DNA from 2 places in the Paraburkholderia sp. PAMB 6770 genome. Region 2 is predicted to be linked to the other one. Evidence: riboswitches for the same ligand, from Rfam matches in the RefSeq annotation. Region 2 holds a riboswitch; the other holds the start of a gene.
What was found. A riboswitch is a leader RNA that binds a small molecule or an ion and turns the genes downstream of it on or off. The one in region 2 is predicted to bind fluoride.
Positions count from the first base shown of each region.

Region 1: it holds a riboswitch for fluoride, as region 2 does, so the genes downstream of both, crcB (fluoride efflux transporter CrcB) here and AC3AP7_RS19255 (HAD family hydrolase) in region 2, are expected to answer to the same signal.

Region 1 covers NZ_CM173238.1:2,277,808-2,285,772, reverse strand. Annotated here, with positions in the region: gene AC3AP7_RS10340 (branched-chain amino acid ABC transporter ATP-binding protein/permease) at 1-291, shown strand, start outside; gene AC3AP7_RS10335 (ABC transporter ATP-binding protein) at 279-1,013, shown strand; gene AC3AP7_RS10330 (cupin domain-containing protein) at 1,176-2,150, opposite strand; gene AC3AP7_RS10325 (DUF1479 domain-containing protein) at 2,246-3,493, shown strand; fluoride riboswitch at 3,572-3,635, shown strand; gene crcB (fluoride efflux transporter CrcB) at 3,697-4,089, shown strand; partial or broken gene AC3AP7_RS10315 (fumarylacetoacetate hydrolase) at 4,145-4,582, opposite strand; gene AC3AP7_RS10310 (DUF4148 domain-containing protein) at 4,866-5,168, shown strand; gene AC3AP7_RS10305 (YbaK/EbsC family protein) at 5,352-5,891, shown strand; gene AC3AP7_RS10300 (hypothetical protein) at 6,010-6,504, opposite strand; gene AC3AP7_RS10295 (hypothetical protein) at 6,488-6,694, shown strand; gene AC3AP7_RS10290 (MFS transporter) at 6,885-7,965, opposite strand, start outside.
Region 2 covers NZ_CM173239.1:364,790-372,754, forward strand. Annotated here, with positions in the region: gene AC3AP7_RS19215 (peroxiredoxin-like family protein) at 1-273, opposite strand, end outside; gene AC3AP7_RS19220 (TetR/AcrR family transcriptional regulator) at 304-993, shown strand; gene AC3AP7_RS19225 (hypothetical protein) at 1,138-1,467, opposite strand; gene AC3AP7_RS19230 (Mov34/MPN/PAD-1 family protein) at 1,464-1,979, opposite strand; gene AC3AP7_RS19235 (DUF7665 family protein) at 1,936-2,394, opposite strand; gene AC3AP7_RS19240 (hypothetical protein) at 2,405-2,902, opposite strand; gene AC3AP7_RS19245 (MutS-related protein) at 3,252-3,743, shown strand; gene AC3AP7_RS19250 (MutS-related protein) at 3,740-5,293, shown strand; gene AC3AP7_RS19255 (HAD family hydrolase) at 5,476-5,946, opposite strand; fluoride riboswitch at 6,059-6,124, opposite strand; fluoride riboswitch at 6,263-6,330, shown strand; gene AC3AP7_RS19260 (DUF190 domain-containing protein) at 6,503-6,832, shown strand; gene ppa (inorganic diphosphatase) at 6,832-7,368, shown strand; gene eno (phosphopyruvate hydratase) at 7,457-7,965, shown strand, end outside.

The DNA of each region.
Region 1 (7,965 bases), on a different replicon from region 2:
GACGAGCCGGCGGCCGGGATGAATCCGACCGAGAAACAGGCGCTGATGGAGCTGATCCGCCGCATTCGGGCGCACGGTGTGACGGTGCTGCTGATCGAGCACGACATGATGCTGGTGATGGGCGTGTCCGACCGCATCGTCGTGATGGATCACGGAGTGGTCATCGCCGAGGGGGAGCCTGCGCGCATCCAGGCCGATCCGCGCGTGATCGACGCGTATCTGGGCACGGCCGACACCGACGAGACGGCCGACGACGGCAAGGCCGGGGAGGCGTCGCTGTGGGACTCCTGAGCATTCGCGATCTGCACGTGAACTACGGCAAGGTCGAGGTGCTGCACGGCATCTCGCTGGAGGTCGGCGAGGGCGAGATCGTCGCGCTGCTCGGCAGCAACGGCGCCGGCAAGACGACGACGCTGCGGGCGATTTCAGGGCTGATCCGGCCGCGCGCCGGTGAGATCGCACTCGACGGGCAGGTCGTGAACGGCTGGCCCGCGCACCGCATCGTGCCGCTCGGGCTCGGGCACGTGCCGGAGGGGCGGCGCATCTTCAGCGCGCTGACGGTCGAGGAGAACCTGCGGCTCGGCGGCTATCTGATCCGGCGCGACGCGGCCGTGCTCGACGCGCGCATGACGGCGCTGTACGAGACGTTTCCGCGTCTGCTCGAACGCCGCAGCCAGCTCGCGGGGACGCTGAGCGGCGGCGAGCAGCAGATGCTCGCGATCGCGCGCACGCTGATGCTCAAGCCGCGCCTCGTCGTGCTCGACGAGCCGTCGATGGGGCTCGCGCCGAAGCTCGTGCGCGCGATCTTCGGCATGATCGGGCAGATCAGCCGCGAGGGGACGTCCATTCTCGTGGTCGAGCAGAACGCGCGCCAGGCGCTGAAGATCGCGTCGCGTGCATACGTGCTCGAAAGCGGCCGCATCGCGCTGAGCGGCCCCGCGCAGACGCTGATGAAGGACAGCCGCGTGCAGGCGGCGTATCTGGGCGGCAGCGGAGCGGGCCTGGCTCGATAGCGCTGGCAATGGCGCTGGCAATGGCGGGCGCGGTGCGTGCGCAACGCCGCTAGAGCAGCCACTCGACCGAATGCAGCAGCCGTCGCATCTGGGGCGTCGCGGCATCGATGCTCGCGCGGATCGTTCCGATCAGGCAGTCGATGAAGCATGCGGCCGCGGCGCTCAAACGGATCGCCCGCTGCGTCGCGGCCTGTGCGGTCCGCCGGCGAGCGCATCCAGCGACGGCGGCCGCGCGTCGAGCGGCGTTGCTGCCTCGGCGACGCCGCCGCCCCCCGCGAACGCACGACGCCATGCAAGCGGCGTCGTCTGCCTGAGCGCGCGAAATTGCCGGTTGAAGTTCGCGACGTTCGGGAAGCCGGCGCGCGATGCGATCACCGAGACGGGCCACGTCGTGTCGGCGAGCATCCGGCATGCGTGGCCGATCCGCACGCGCGTCAGGTACTGCCCGACGCTTTCGCCGAGGTGCCGCACGAAGTAGCGGTTCAGCGTGCGTTCGGACAGGCGCGCCGCCTCGGCCAGTTCGCGCAGCGTGACGCGTTGCGCGAAGCGGGCGTCGATCACGGCGAGCGCGCGGTCGATGCGCTCCGGCTCGTGCCCGGACGGCCGCCCGGTGTGCACGTCGTCGAACGCGGCGGGCGACGCGAGCGGCGTGGCGTCGCAGTCCGCGAGTGCGCACAGGAGGTCGAGTGCCGCGCCGAGCCGCGCGCGCGGCGCCGGCGACAGCAGCGCATCGAGCCGCTGCGCGGTCCCCGCGCCCACCTCGGGCGCGAACGCGAGCCCGCACGCGGCGCGCCGCAGCAACTTGCGCAGCGCCTCGTATTCCGCGCAGCAGTCGGCGATGCGCCGCGCCCAGTCGCCGTCGAACCAGACGACGACAGCCACCTGCGGCGCGAGCGCGTCGATCGAGCGGTTCGACGACCACGTATGCGGCAAGTCCGGCGGCACGAGCACGAGGTCGTGATGCCCGTAGTGGCCGATCGAATCGCCGATATAGCGCTTGCCGCGGCTGTTCAGCGTGAGCGTCAGCTCGTACTCGGGATGGCGGTGCCACTCGAACGGAATGCGCGGCAGCTTGCGGTGGAACACACGGATCGAGCAGCCGGCGTCCATCGTCACGTGTTCGTACGCGGGTTTCATTGTCTGAATGCGCAAAAAGGCTGTCCGGATTGTATCGCTTCGGATGCGCGCGCGGCGCTAACCTGTGGGCACTTTCACTCACCCGGAGACCGACGTTGGACGCCTTGCACATCGAAGACCTGCCCGCGGCGATTCGCGCCGCGAAGCGCCAGTTGCGGCAGAACCTGCCGCATTATCGCGAGGTATTCCGCGACGTCGAGGACGATATCCGTCGCCAGGCGGCGCACATCGTCGCGCAGCGGCAGCGCGGCGAGGCGGTGATCCCGGAGATCGCCTATGCGGACATCGCCGGCCAGTGCGTGAGCGACGCGGCGATCGCGGCGCTCAGGACGCGCGGCGCGTGCGTCGTGCGCGGCGTGTTCGATGCGTCGCGCGCGGCCGCGTGGGACGACGCGATCGCGCAGTACGTCGACCGCAATCGCCTCGACGAAAAGCTGGCGCGCCGCGCCGAAGACCGCTATTTCGGCAACCTCGCGTCCGGCAAGCCGCAGATCTACGGCATCTACTGGTCGCCGCCGCAGGTGGAGGCCCGCCAGTCGCCCGAACTCACGCTGACGCGCATCTTCCTGAACCGCCTGTGGAAGTGGCAAAGCGAAGGGCGCACGCACTTCGACCCGGACCGCGTGAGCGTGTACGCGGACCGCCTGCGGCGCAGGCCGCCCGGCTCCGCGTCGCTCGGACTGTCCGCGCATTGCGACGGCGGCTCGGTCGAGCGCTGGCTCGACGACGGCTTCCGGCGCGTCTACCGGCACGTGTTCAGCGGCGACTGGCGTCGCTACGACGCGTTCGACGCGGCCTATCGTCCCGCGGCGCGCGAGATCGCGTCGCCCGCCGTGTGCTCGATGTTCCGCACCTTCCAGGGATGGACCGCGCTCACCCCGCAGGGTCCGGGCGACGGCACGCTGCAACTGGTGCCGATGGCGAACGCGATGGTCTATGTGCTGCTGCGTGCGCTGCAGGACGACGTCGCCGACGACGACCTGTGCGGCGCGCGGCCCGGCCGCGCGCTGTCGATCAGTCCGCGCTGGCATGCGCCGCTGCACGACGCGCTATCGTCGATTCCGCCGATGCAGCCAGGCGACGCGGTGTTCTGGCACAGCGACGTGATTCATGCGGTCGAGGACGCGCATCGCGGCGCCGGCTACAGCAACGTGATGTACATTGCGGCCGCGCCGGGCTGCGCGAAGAACGACGCTTATCTGAAGCGTCAGTGGCCGGCTTTCCTGAGCGGCGAGAGCCCGCCGGATTTTCCCGCGGATCACTTCGAAACCGGCTTCAGCGGCCGCGCGGGCGAAGCGGATCTGAGCGCGGCCGGCCGGCGGCAGCTCGGCTGCGACCGGTAGCGGGAGGGGGCAGGGCGTTCCGCGCGCCGTGCGCACGGCGCGCGGAATGCCTTGACGCACGGAGTCGGAATGATAGACTCCGCACCTGGAGATGGCATTCTCCCTTAACCGCTCGTTCCGAGCCGATGATGCCTACAACCCGTCACGCGAGCACGCCTTTGTGCGCGGCTCGCGCCGCACGTGTTTCTTTCTGGGGCATCGTCATGTATCTCTCGATTCTTGCTGTCGCAACGGGCGGCGCATTGGGCTCGTTGCTGCGCTGGGCGCTCGGATTGCGGCTCAACGGCCTGTTTCCCGACCTTCCGCCTGGCACGCTCGCGGCCAATCTCATCGCAGGTTATGTGATCGGCGTCGCGGTCGCGTTCTTCGCGCGGCTGCCGGAGCTGCCGGGCGCGTGGCGGCTGTTCGTCATCACCGGGCTGATGGGCGGTCTGTCGACTTTCTCGACGTTTTCCGCGGAAGTCGTGGCCGATCTGCAGCAGGGCCGCTTCGGCTGGGCGGCGTGCGAGATCGTCGTCCATGTCGGTGCGTCGCTGCTGATGACGACGCTCGGCATCGCGACAGTGAGCGCGGTCGCGCGCGTCGCGCTCGCGTAGCGCGCGTGATGCGTGCGATGCGCATCATGCGTGGCGGCGCCGCACGCGGGCGCGTCTAGCCGGCGATCAGACCGCGCGCCGCGAGGCTGCGGTACAGCGCGCGTACGCCGAAGGTCCACGGTGCGATCCCGGTGGAGAGGCCCACGGTGTTGACGAGCGCGCCGAGCGACGGCGTCGAGATCGTCACGACGTCGCCCAGATGATGCGTGAAGCGGCCGCCTTCGCTGTCGCGGTCCTTGACCGGCGAGAACATCGTGCCGAGAAACAGCATGAAGCCGTCCGGGTACTGGTGATGCGGGCCGCAGGTCTGACTGACGAGCTCGAGCGGATCGCGACTGATCTCGGCCATGTGGCTCACGCCTTCGAGCACGAAGCCGTCCGCGCCTTCGATGCGCAGCGACACGCTCGCCGCGCGCACCGTGTCGAGCGTGAAGGCGTCGTCGAACAGCTGCACGAAAGGTCCGATCGCGCACGAGCCGTTGTTGTCTTTCTCGATAGCCGTCGGGAGCGGCGCATCGCGACGGGCATCGCGCGCATTGCGAGCCGGATCGCGCAGACGCTGTAACGTGCGATGTGCCGCAGCGCCGCCGCCGTTATCGCGCATCGTCGATGCCGCGCGGACCTTAAAAGAATCTTCACCGGCGCGACGCGTGTGCGACAGTCCCGCCCCCCTACGCTAGCCACGCAGTCCTGACCTTTCCCCTGCCGCCGTCCCGCGTCAGACTGCCTCGCACCGTTGATCCGGTGCGAGCGGGACGCCCTGGAGGAAGACATTCATGAAACGCTGCTTCAGATTGATCGTGCCCGCCGCGCTGGCGGTGCTGAGCGCATCGGCGCTCGCTTCGACCACGCTCACGCCCGCCGAGTGCCACGCGTACCCGTTTGCGCCGGCTCACGGCGTGGTGACGCACCGGGACCTGATGCGCGAGCTGACCGAACTGGAGTCGGTCGGTTATCGGCCCGCAATCGACAACTACTCGCCGGACCTCGACGATGCGCGCGCCCGTCTGATCGAAAAATATCGTTCGGATTGCAGATTATCTGGCGATGCGGCCCTGTCGCCGGGACTGGGCAGCTGAGCGTGCGCGCATGCTTCGGCTCCGCCTGCGCCGGATGATCCGCCTGTCCGTCATGTGGCGTGCGACGCCGCGCGCGGCGCGCACGGTCCACGACGGCCGGTTGCCGTGCGGCGTCGCCGTGCACGCTGCACGCTGGCGCACGAGCCGATAAAATAGCGGGCAGTCCTCCATTGCCGGCCCGCCATGCACTCGCACGAATCCGTCCCGCAGCTCGATCTGATCCCCGCCGGCGCGCTCGGCGATCATCTTCCGGCGCATGTGATTGCGCATTTGCCGGCCGAAGGCGTCGCGGTCTTCAGCGTCAGCGACGACGCGTCGGATACCGCCGCCTTCAGTGCGCGCTACGGCTTCGGCCTCGAAGACTGCGCGAACACAATTGTGATCCGCTATCGGAAAGACGGGGCCGAGCAGTACGCTGCCATCGTCACGCTCGGTGCGCTGCGGCTCGACATCAACGGCGCGGTGAAGACGCATCTCGGCGCGCAACGGCTGTCGTTCGCGAAGCGCGAGCTGGCGGTCGAGCAAAGCGGGATGGAGTTTGGCGGGATCACCGCATTTGGCGTGCCGGCCGACTGGCGCATCCTGGTCGACGCGGCCGTGATGGCGCGCCGCCAGGTCGTGATGGGCGCCGGGGTGCGCGTCGCGAAACTGCTGCTCGACCCGGCGTTGCTGCGCGCGCTGGCGAACTGCGAGGTCGCGGCGCTGACGTTGCCGGCGGACTGAACGACGCCGTGCGTTTTCTGGCCGGCGCCTGATCACAGGGTTGGAGTTGCGCGCCGCGTGCGGACGCGCTGCGCCCACACGGAGAGCACCCTAAAACGGTATATACTGTTTATACCGTTTAAGAAAGGGAGCATGTGATGAACGAACCGGGCGTCAGGAAGCCGACCCGCAAGGCCTTCCATTTTCCGAAGAGCGCGTCCGCCGACGGTGCCGACGCCGCGGCCGCCGCACCGCAGGCGGTGCGCGGCCGGGCTGCGGCCCGAGCGAAGCCCCAGGCCGATGCGAAAGCCGACGCGTCCCCGAAGACGAACGCAAAGACAGTCGCAAAGACGAACGCAAAGACGGGCGCAAAGACGGGCGCAAAGGCGAAAGCCGACGCGCGCGTGACGGCGACCCCGGCGCGCAAGCCCCGCGCCGCAGCCGCAGCCGCAGCCGATCCGGCAGCGGTGGAGACGAGCGTTGCGGCACCGGCCCCAGTCGCGGCGGACGGCAAGGCGTCTCGCGCGAGAAAGGACGTCGCAAAGAAAGGCGCGGTGAAGAAGGAAACCGTGAAAAAGAATGCGCCGAAGAAAGACGCATTGAAGAAGGAAAAGGTCGTGCGCGACAGCTTCACGATGCCGAAGTCCGACTATGCGAAGATTGCCATGCTGAAGCAGAAAGGCCTGCAGGCAGGGCTCGAAGTGAAGAAGAGCGAGGTGCTGCGGGCGGGACTGCTGCTGCTCGAACGTGCGTCGAGCGAGGATTTTCTCGCAGCAGTCGCGGCGGTGGAAACCGTCAAGACCGGCCGTCCCGCGAAGGACTAGAGCGCGCATCGGCGCGCACGGGCACGCGTGCCGGTGTCGCGGGCCGGGATCGGGCGGACGGCGCAGCGCCTGTCGTGGTTGTCGTGCGTATGATGTCCGCGCAACCCGCGCAACCCGCGCAACCCGCGCAACCCGCGCAACCCGCGCAACCCGCATGGCCGCGCGGGCAGTCACCTTGCCCGCGGCGCGTTCAGCCGCGCGTGCCGCGCGCGATATCGTCGCCGGCCTGCGGCGGCAGGCGGCGCGTGACCGGAATCGAGGCGAACGAGCACAGGCCGACCACGAGGAACGCGGGCCAGAAATCGCTCCATGCGATCTGGGCATGTCCGTGCAGCGTCTGCGAGAGTTGCAGCACGATTCCGCCGATCGTCACGCCGAGGCCGAGCGACATCTGCTGCACGACGCTGCCGAGGCTCGTGGCGCGGCCCACGTCGCGGCTGTCGATGTCCGCGTAGATCAGCGAGTTCAGGCTGGTGAACTGCAGCGCCGGGAAAAAGCCGCCGAGCAGCACGATGAGCCAGATCCACCACGTCGGCGTGCCGGGGAAGAAGGTGCCGCAGATCGCGATCGAGAGGCCCGACAGCGCCGCGTTGACGATCAGCACCTGGCGAAAGCCGAAGCGGCGCAGCACCGTGGACGCGAGCGTGCGCATGAACATGCCGCCGAAGGCGGACGCGCAGGTGATCAGGCCCGACTCGAACGCCGTTCGTCCGAGCCCTTCCTGCAGCAGCAGCGGCAGCAGGAACGGCAGCGCGCCGAGCCCGATGCGAAACAGCGAACCGCCGAGCACGCTCGCCTGATACGTGGCGACGCGCAGGAAGCGCAGATCGAGCAGCGGCCGCTCGATGCGCAGCGCGTAGGGCACGTAGATCGCGAGCAGCACCGCGCCGAGTCCGCACAGCGCGAGCGCGTTGCCGTTCGATCCGGTCTTGCCGCCCACCAGCGACAGGCCCAGCAGGAACAGCGCCGCGCCGCCGGCCGACAGCACGAAGCCGATCCAGTCGAGCGGCCCCGGATGCGGCTCGCGCGAGTTGGCGATGTGGCGGTTGGTGAGCCAGATGCCGAGCAGCCCCACCGGCACGTTGATGAAGAAGATCAGCCGCCAGTGCAGGTACGTCGTGATGAAGCCGCCGAGCAGCGGCCCCGCGGCCGGCCCGAGCATGGCCGGCACGCTCAGGTAGTTCATCGCGCGGATGAACTCGGACTTCGGCACGACCCGGAAGATGATGATCCGCCCGACGGGCACCATCATCGCACCGCCGACGCCCTGC
Region 2 (7,965 bases):
AGCAATGTTGCAATAAGGGCACCAGCCACCGCGGTAGAACACGATGACCGCAGGTCCTGCCTCGACGATCTGGTCGAGGCTGACCGGGTGGCCAGCGGCGTCGTCAAGGGTGAAGGTGGCCAGATGGTCGCCGACCTTGATCGCCGCGGCCGGGACGCCCTCAGCGAGAAAAGCCTCGACGCTGCGGTCGAATACCTTGCGGACTTCGGCTGGCAGGCGTGTCGCGGCCGTTGCTTTGATCTGATCGGATTGTTCACGGATGGTAGCAGGCATGGGTTTTCCAGATTCGGGGAGGCGTGCGTAGTGGACTGGATAGTCCACTGTATTGAAGCAGGCAGCTACTGGACTGTCAAGTCCAGTGGTTGGCATAATGAGCACATGGGAGCACAACCGACCACCGAGCGGGGACGTCAGACCCGCATGCGCATTGTGAACGCCGCTGCCCAGGTCGTGGCCGAGAAGGGAGCATTGGCTGCGAGCCTGGACGACGTCGGGGCCCGCGCCATGGCTTCGCGTAGCCAGCTGTACCATTACTTCGACGATAAGGTCGACTTGCTGCGCGCGGTGGCCGAGGCGACCAACGATGCGGTGCTCGGCGCCCAGGCTGACCTTTTTGCGGCCCTCGATACCTGGGACGGACTGGTGTCGTGGGCTCATGCCATCGTTGGCATTCAGGAACAAGGGGGGGGGCCAAGAGGCTGTCCCATCGCAAATCTCCTCGGCCAACTCGGCGAACGAGACGACGGAATCCGTGCCGTCCTCGCAGACGGCTTTGATCGATGGGAAGCACACATCCGGTCAGGCCTCGCTGCGATGGTCGCCTCGGGTGAACTTCGGGCCGGGGCCGATCCGGCATGGTTGGCCACCTCTACTCTTGCCAGTCTCCAGGGCGGGCTCATCCTCGCCCAGGCGCGCCGGAATCCCCGGCCACTTCGCGAAGCGTTAGATGGCGCGCTCGCTCTCATCGCTACCTACCGCACGCGAATTGACTGAAAGCAGGTTCACAACGGTCTACGGACATACGCTCGCCCCGGCCATGCAGCGCTTGAGCGCCGCGTTGTTCGACCTGGCGTACGGTTCCACGACCGATCAAGCCTTGAAACCCTTGCACGTGAGATGCCTACAAGGGGATAACTTTTATCCCGTTTGAGATTGGCATGCCTGCTTTGCTGCATCGTTCCGGTTGACGAGAGGAACGTGGCGGAACGACAAATATCGTGTGCAACGTTGTGGAGACGGACGTGCCGTGGCACCCAAAACCGGCGCAAGCCAATCCTGCCATCCCTTGTTTTCGGTGCAGTTTTTGTGGTCCAGAGTAAACGCCGTGCGCAGAGGTTTCTGGCCGAGATGGACGCGCAGCCGGTAGCGCGAGAACAGCGCCACGGCCTCCTCGGGCGAAGCGACCTCGCCCGAGTCCAAGGCCATCTTGGCCAGCCGGTGCATGGAATCGGCGTTGAAATCGGTCATTGAAAAACTCCAGCATCGGTAAGTCGCAGGAGGCGGCTGACATCGGAACCCGAGTGCGACAGCCACTGGTGGTTGCCTTGGTAGACGTACAGTCCGAGGTCGCGCGGGCGCGGGTTGCCCTTGGCGAACCGTGGCACGATGAGGGCGATGTGCCCCTTCAGGGCGACCATCGGATTCGCGCGGTCAGAACGGCTCTGGCCAGGGCCGAAGGGGTGCGTGTGCACGTCGGCCACGACAGTCATGCCTTGAGTGCGACAGACCTCCCAGAGCTTGGCGAAGCTGTCGGCCTTCAGGGACACGTAGTCGTTGCTGAATGCGTCGGGTTGCAGTTGCTCGTAGGGCACGAACTGCTTCACCACCCGGCCGGCGTCGGTCTTGTGCCCAAGGAGGAAGGCGCCGCTTTCGCGAACGCCGCCGCCTTGCGCGCGCAGGTGCGCCATCGCCTCCGCCCAGAGCGTGGCCGGCACCTCAAGCAGGGGCGCAGGCGTAGTCGCGGCTTTGAAGAAGGTCATGGACCACCTCCAGGTAGTGGCTGATGCCTTTGGCGGGCTTCCAGATGAGCTGCGGGTACTGGGCGAACCAGCAGTCGTGACCGACGATGCTTTCTCGGTCGCAGGGGATGTAGAGCGCATCCCCGAACTTCCAGTTGGGCTTGAAGGCCAGTTGCAGGCGCTCGCCGCCTTGGGGCCACCTGGCGAACGACAGCTTGCTGTTCGTCGACAGGTCCCAAAACGTGCCCGTGGGAGGCGTCGTCGGGAAGCCGCTGCAGTTCAGACGCAGCGTGTATTCGCGCTGGTCGCGGGCGATGACGTTGATGTAGACGAAGGGCCACTCCAGCTTCTTGAATTGCCAGCGGTTGCGGTCTTCGCCCGAGAGAAAGCGTGCCGACGCGAGGTCGGCACGCAGAGATTGCTCATCCGGTGCCATACCTCGCCCCTTAGCCGTTGATACGGTGCGCGGGCACCAGGTCGAAGGTCACCGCGCACTGCGGGCACTTGGTCAGCGTGCCGATGTGGACGTCGACGTCGGGCTGCTCGGTCGTGCCGGCAATCTGCAGGACGTGCTCGGCGATGTCGCCGGGCGCCATGCCCAGCTTTTCGCCGGCCCACAGGCGCACGCGGCCGACGGTGGTCGCCGGGCGGAACTTGTGGTGCACGACCTCGGTGCCGAAGCGGACCTGCACTTCCACTTGCTTGCAGCGGTGGAGGTGGATGCGCACGCCGTGCTCCTTCTTCAGATGCTTGACGTGGGTGTCGCGGCCGGGGGCGTCGTCGTCATCGTCCTCGACCGACAGAGTCAGGTCGGACGCGTCGGTGCCGGTCGGCAGCAGCGCCAGGACGGCGTGCTTCAGCTCGGCGACGGTGGCCTCGTCGTTGATCTCGACGAACTTGATGTCAGAGAAGAACTCCGACTGGATGTAAACACGGGTGGACATTTGTGCTTCCTTTTCCAGCTAGGTGAGCTGCGCGGGATGCGCTGCTCATGCTGGGTAAGTCGCAGGAAGCCCTGGAAATCGGAAGTGCGTGGACCAGCTCGACCTAGGCGGGGCAGTGCAGGAAATGCCTGCACTTCGGGCACTCCCAAGGATTCGGTTTGGCCTCAAAATTGCCAACCATCAGCGCTTGGGCAACCGACACGAGGAAAAAGTCGTCCGGTAGTCGGCCGTACGGGGAAACGGACTCCTCGGTGCCTGTGCTCAGCACGAAGATGCTGCCCTGGAAAGAGTACCGTGGGTATTCGTGGTGTCTGGGCCCAACAATGGCGGAAAGACGACTTTCGCAAGAATGTTCGGACAACTTCATTTCCTTGGTCGGCTCGGATGCCCCGTTCCGGGGAGAAACGCCCGTCTCTATCTCTACGATCGTCTATTCGCGCATTTCGAACGGGAAGAAAACACCCTGGATCTGCGCGGCAAGCTTCAGGACGATCTGATGCGGATGCACGCCATCCTGCAGGCCTGCACGTCCAATAGCATCATCCTGATGAACGAAATTTTCAGCTCGACGACGTTATCTGACGCGCTGTTTCTCTGCCGCAGGATCATCGACGAGATCATGGAGCGCGATGCACTGTGCGTTTGCGTGACGTTCATCGAAGAGCTTTCCCGGTTGGGGACGCAAACCGTGAGCATGGTGAGCGAGATCAATCCCCATAGTCCTTCGGTTCGCACCTTCCGGGTCCTCAGGCATCCCGCGGATGGACGTGCATACGCACTATCCGTTGCCGAGCAATACGGCCTCACGTATGAGCGTATCAGGGAGCGCCTCGCATCATGAAAGCCTATCTTCTTTATGACGCAAAGGATTTTCCGTGGAACCGCAGCGAATTCTGGAACGAACGGACGCTGAACGAGGACCTGGAGATCGACACGCTATACGAGGCGATGGCCGCGGGGGACAAGTATCTGTACGACACGGTGAAGACAGTGGTCCCGCTTGGCCTGAGTGATCCTGGCGACATACTTTATCGGCAGGCGGTTCTCGAGGATTGCATCGACCATGAGGCCGTCGTGAGGCACGTGTATGCGATCGCTGTGGAAGCGCTGGAGGTCGAAAGAAAAAGTTTCTACTGGAGTCTTACGGGTTCGCCAGGCAGCGTGTTGCATGGTGCGAGAGATATGGTTCAGAATTATTTAGGCATGCTTGGCAAATTGCGGAGCGTGGCCGACGACAGCATCGAACACTTTCAGTCGGCCGGCTTCACACGCTTTTACACAATGATCCGCGATGAACTGGACGATCACTATTTTGTCACTATCACGCGTTGTCTGAAGGAACTGAAGTTTAGCGACGGCGTGCTGATCAGCGCCAGGCCGGGATGCGGAAACAAGGGTGAACAGTACGTTCTGCGCAAGCCACACGAGAAGGATCCGAATTTCTTCAGGCGCCTGTTCGCAAAAGGGGCGCCTTCCCGGACATTCCATATCCCGGACAGGGACGAAAATGGGGCGCGGGCGCTAAGCGAACTCGAGGCCCGCGGCATCAATCATGTTGCTAATGCGCTGGCGCAGTCCGCCGACCATATCAAGAGCTTCTTTTTCATGCTTCGGGCGGAACTGGGCTTTTACATCGGATGCCTGAATATGCGCAATGAACTGCTGCGCCGGGGAATGCCGGTCTGCTTTCCCGTGCCTCGCGTAGCATGGGAGCGCAGGCATCGCTATCAGCAGCTCTACGATGTCAGCCTCGCCTTGCGGCTGGATCGGCCCCCGGTGGGCAACGATGCGGACGCAGATGCCAAAGAACTCATCGTGGTAACAGGCGCGAACCAGGGGGGGAAGTCGACTTTTCTGCGCAGTATCGGCCTTGCCCAGATTCTCCTCCAGGCTGGCATGTTCGTCGGCGCGGACGAATTCGAAGCGAATGTGGCAATGGCGATTTTTACGCATTACAAGCGCGAGGAGGACTCGACGATGCGAGGCGGCAAGTTCGACGAAGAACTGAAGCGGATGAGCGAGATCGTCGATCACCTGGTCGAGAATGGCCTTTTTCTATCGAACGAGTCGTTTGCGTCGACGAACGAACGGGAAGGTTCGCAGGTCGGCAGGCAAATCGTGGACGCGTTGCTCGATCACCGCGTCAAGGTCATTCTCGTGACGCACCTTTTCACGCTAGCGAACGGTTTGCACGAGGCGGGCGGACACGCGAAAACGTTCCTGCGTGCCGAAAGGCGCGACGACGGCGTGCGGACGTTCAGGCTCGTGGAAGCGGAGCCGCTGCAGACCAGTTTCGGGCTCGATTTGTACCGGGAGATCTTTCGCGAGGCGCCACGCGCCGACCATGAGACCGTAAAACAAGATGTGCTGTCCGGGGTCGGCGAGACCTGAGATCCGTGCGCGATTGCACCCCGCGATACGGCGGGATGTTTCGACACGCGGCCGCCCGGACCGTGGGTCCGCCTCACACCTGACGGGTTCGGCGAGAGCGGACATTGCGATGATCACGTCAAACGAGGCGGGAACGTCGTTGCCCGCGCCAATGCCGTTATAGTCGGTTGCGGTTTCTCCCGTTAGCTTCGCAGCGTTGCAACCAGTCGTTTGGGATGCTGCAGAAGTCCCAGCCCATCCACTGCATGACGCACGACGACATCGGCTGCCTTGAGGGCCTCGGTCGCTAGTCCTTCGGTGCCGAGCACCGCGATGCCCAGTGCTGCCTGGTCGAGCATCAACGCGTCGTTGCGTCCATTGCCGATCGCGGCGACCCGGTCGGGGCCCAGGCGCCGGATGTATTCCCCTTTTGCTCGTGCTTGCCCAGCTGCCGGCAGGCAGACGACGTCCACGGGGCAGTTGCGCAGATGATCGTGCACGTCGCCGTAGGTGTTACCTGTCACTACATGAACGTCGAGCCTGGTCGCGAGCACGGCGAGGCGTGACTCGACGCCATCGAGCAGGCGACCATCGACGGCGAGCGTTCCGTTGAAATCGAGGACGACATGCGCGAGGTTCAGGGTACGAAACCCCGGAATATCTATCACGATCATCCGTGTCTCCTTGTGCGCCACGCGGCAAATGGGCCAGCATGGCGGGCTGGCGACGGCACATGTCATCGGAGCAGGGGAAGCGAAATGCGCAACGGCGCAGCCCGATCTCCGGACGGCTGCAGGCGTCATCAGCCGGGGGAGCGGCAGTTGAAGGAGGAATGCCATCTCCAGAATGCTCGCTTTCACTGTAGGCAAATGACGAAAGCAGCGCAATCGGTTTTCGGGCGAATCCGATGAGATGTGCGCGTGCGCTCATGTGCTGCTTCCCGCTTCCCGCTTCCGCATGCAGTGGCGCGCGCAAATCCAGCGTGCTACACTGAAAACAGGAGATGGCATTCCTCCTTCAACCGCCGGTTCGATCCGGCTAATGATGCCTACGAGTTCCTGGGTCAGGAGGTCGTGGGCATTGCCAAAGCGTCCTGCTGCCCAGATTTGTCAATCTGCAAATCTGGATTTCCATGCGATTCATTCCTTATCCGCCGGCGTCGGTTCGCGACACGTCGGCTCGTCCGCGTTTTGTGACCGGAAGACCCGTAGCCGTGGCGCGGAGGCTGCCATGAAGGGGAGCCAGCTTACTGTTTACGCGGCGAACCACAGCCAGCGCGTCAGGCATATGTCGGTGGTCGACTGGATCCTTGACGAATCGAAGCGGGCCGGGATTCAGGGTGCGACGGTCGTCGAGATTGCCGAGGGGATCGACGCGAGAGGCAAGTACCACGCGGCGCGCTTCTTCGAACTGGACGACCAGCCAGTCTGCGTGACCGTCATTGCCGAGGATGCACGGATCGATGTGCTCCTCCAGCAGCTTCGCGGTGGCGGTATTCGTCTGTTCTACACACGAGGCGCCATCGAGTACGACACGTTAGGCGCTGAGGGAGGCACGTGATGAACTTCAACGACATTCCCGCCGGCGAGAACGCGCCGCTCGACGTCAACGCGATCATTGAAATTCCTGCCCAAAGCGAACCGGTGAAGTACGAGGCGGACAAAAAATATGGATTGCTAAGGGTTGACCGGATCATGGGGGCCGGGATGCGCTACCCGCAGAACTATGGCTTCATTCCGGGAACGCTTGCGCGCGACGGCGATCCGCTCGACATCATCGTGATCACGCCGTTTCCGCTGTCATCCCTCGCGCTGATTCAATGCCGCCCGGTCGGTTTGCTGAACATGACCGACCAGGCAGGGCCTGACGAGAAGGTGATTGCAGTGCCTGTCGATTGCGTGTGTGCCGAGACCCGCCATATCCGCGAATTGTCCGACGTCACGGCGCACACGCTGGACCAGATTCAGTTCTTCTTTGAAAACTACAAGAAGCTCGAGGCCGGGAAGTGGGTCCGGTTCGAGGGCTGGGCCAATACCGACGCGGCCCACGACGCGATCCGGCGCGCTAGCAATGCATTTTCCGAAGCGCATGTGTGAGACGGGCCCCCGCTGGCCGTCACTATTGCAACACGCCTGACCGTTTCGCGTTCCGGGCGCGACGGCCAGGTGCACCGGGAGAACGACGATGGGTACATCCGCATTGATTGAAAGCGTTGTTGGCGACGAGATTCTGGATTCCAGGGGCAACCCGACGGTGGCGGTGACCGTGACGTTGTCGAACGGCGTGGCCGCGACGGCAGCGGTCCCGTCGGGCGCGTCGACCGGGGAGTTCGAGGCCGTCGAATTGCGCGATCACGATCCGCACCGCTTCGGGGGAAAAGGGGTGCTGAAGGCAGTCGAACACGTCGACAAGGACATCGCGTGGGTGCTGAGCGGGATGCGCGTTGACGACCAGCGTGCGATCGACGAAAAGCTGATCGAAGCTGACGGCACCGAGTTCAAGAGCCGGCTCGGCGCCAATGCGATCCTGGGAGCATCACTCGCGTGCGCGAAGGCTGGGGCGCGGAATAGCGGACTTCCGCTGTTTCGCTATCTCGGTGGAAGCAACGTCCACGTGCTCCCCGTCCCGATGTTCAACGTGCTCAACGGCGGCAAGCACGGGCACGACGGGCCCGATATCCAGGAGTTCAAGCT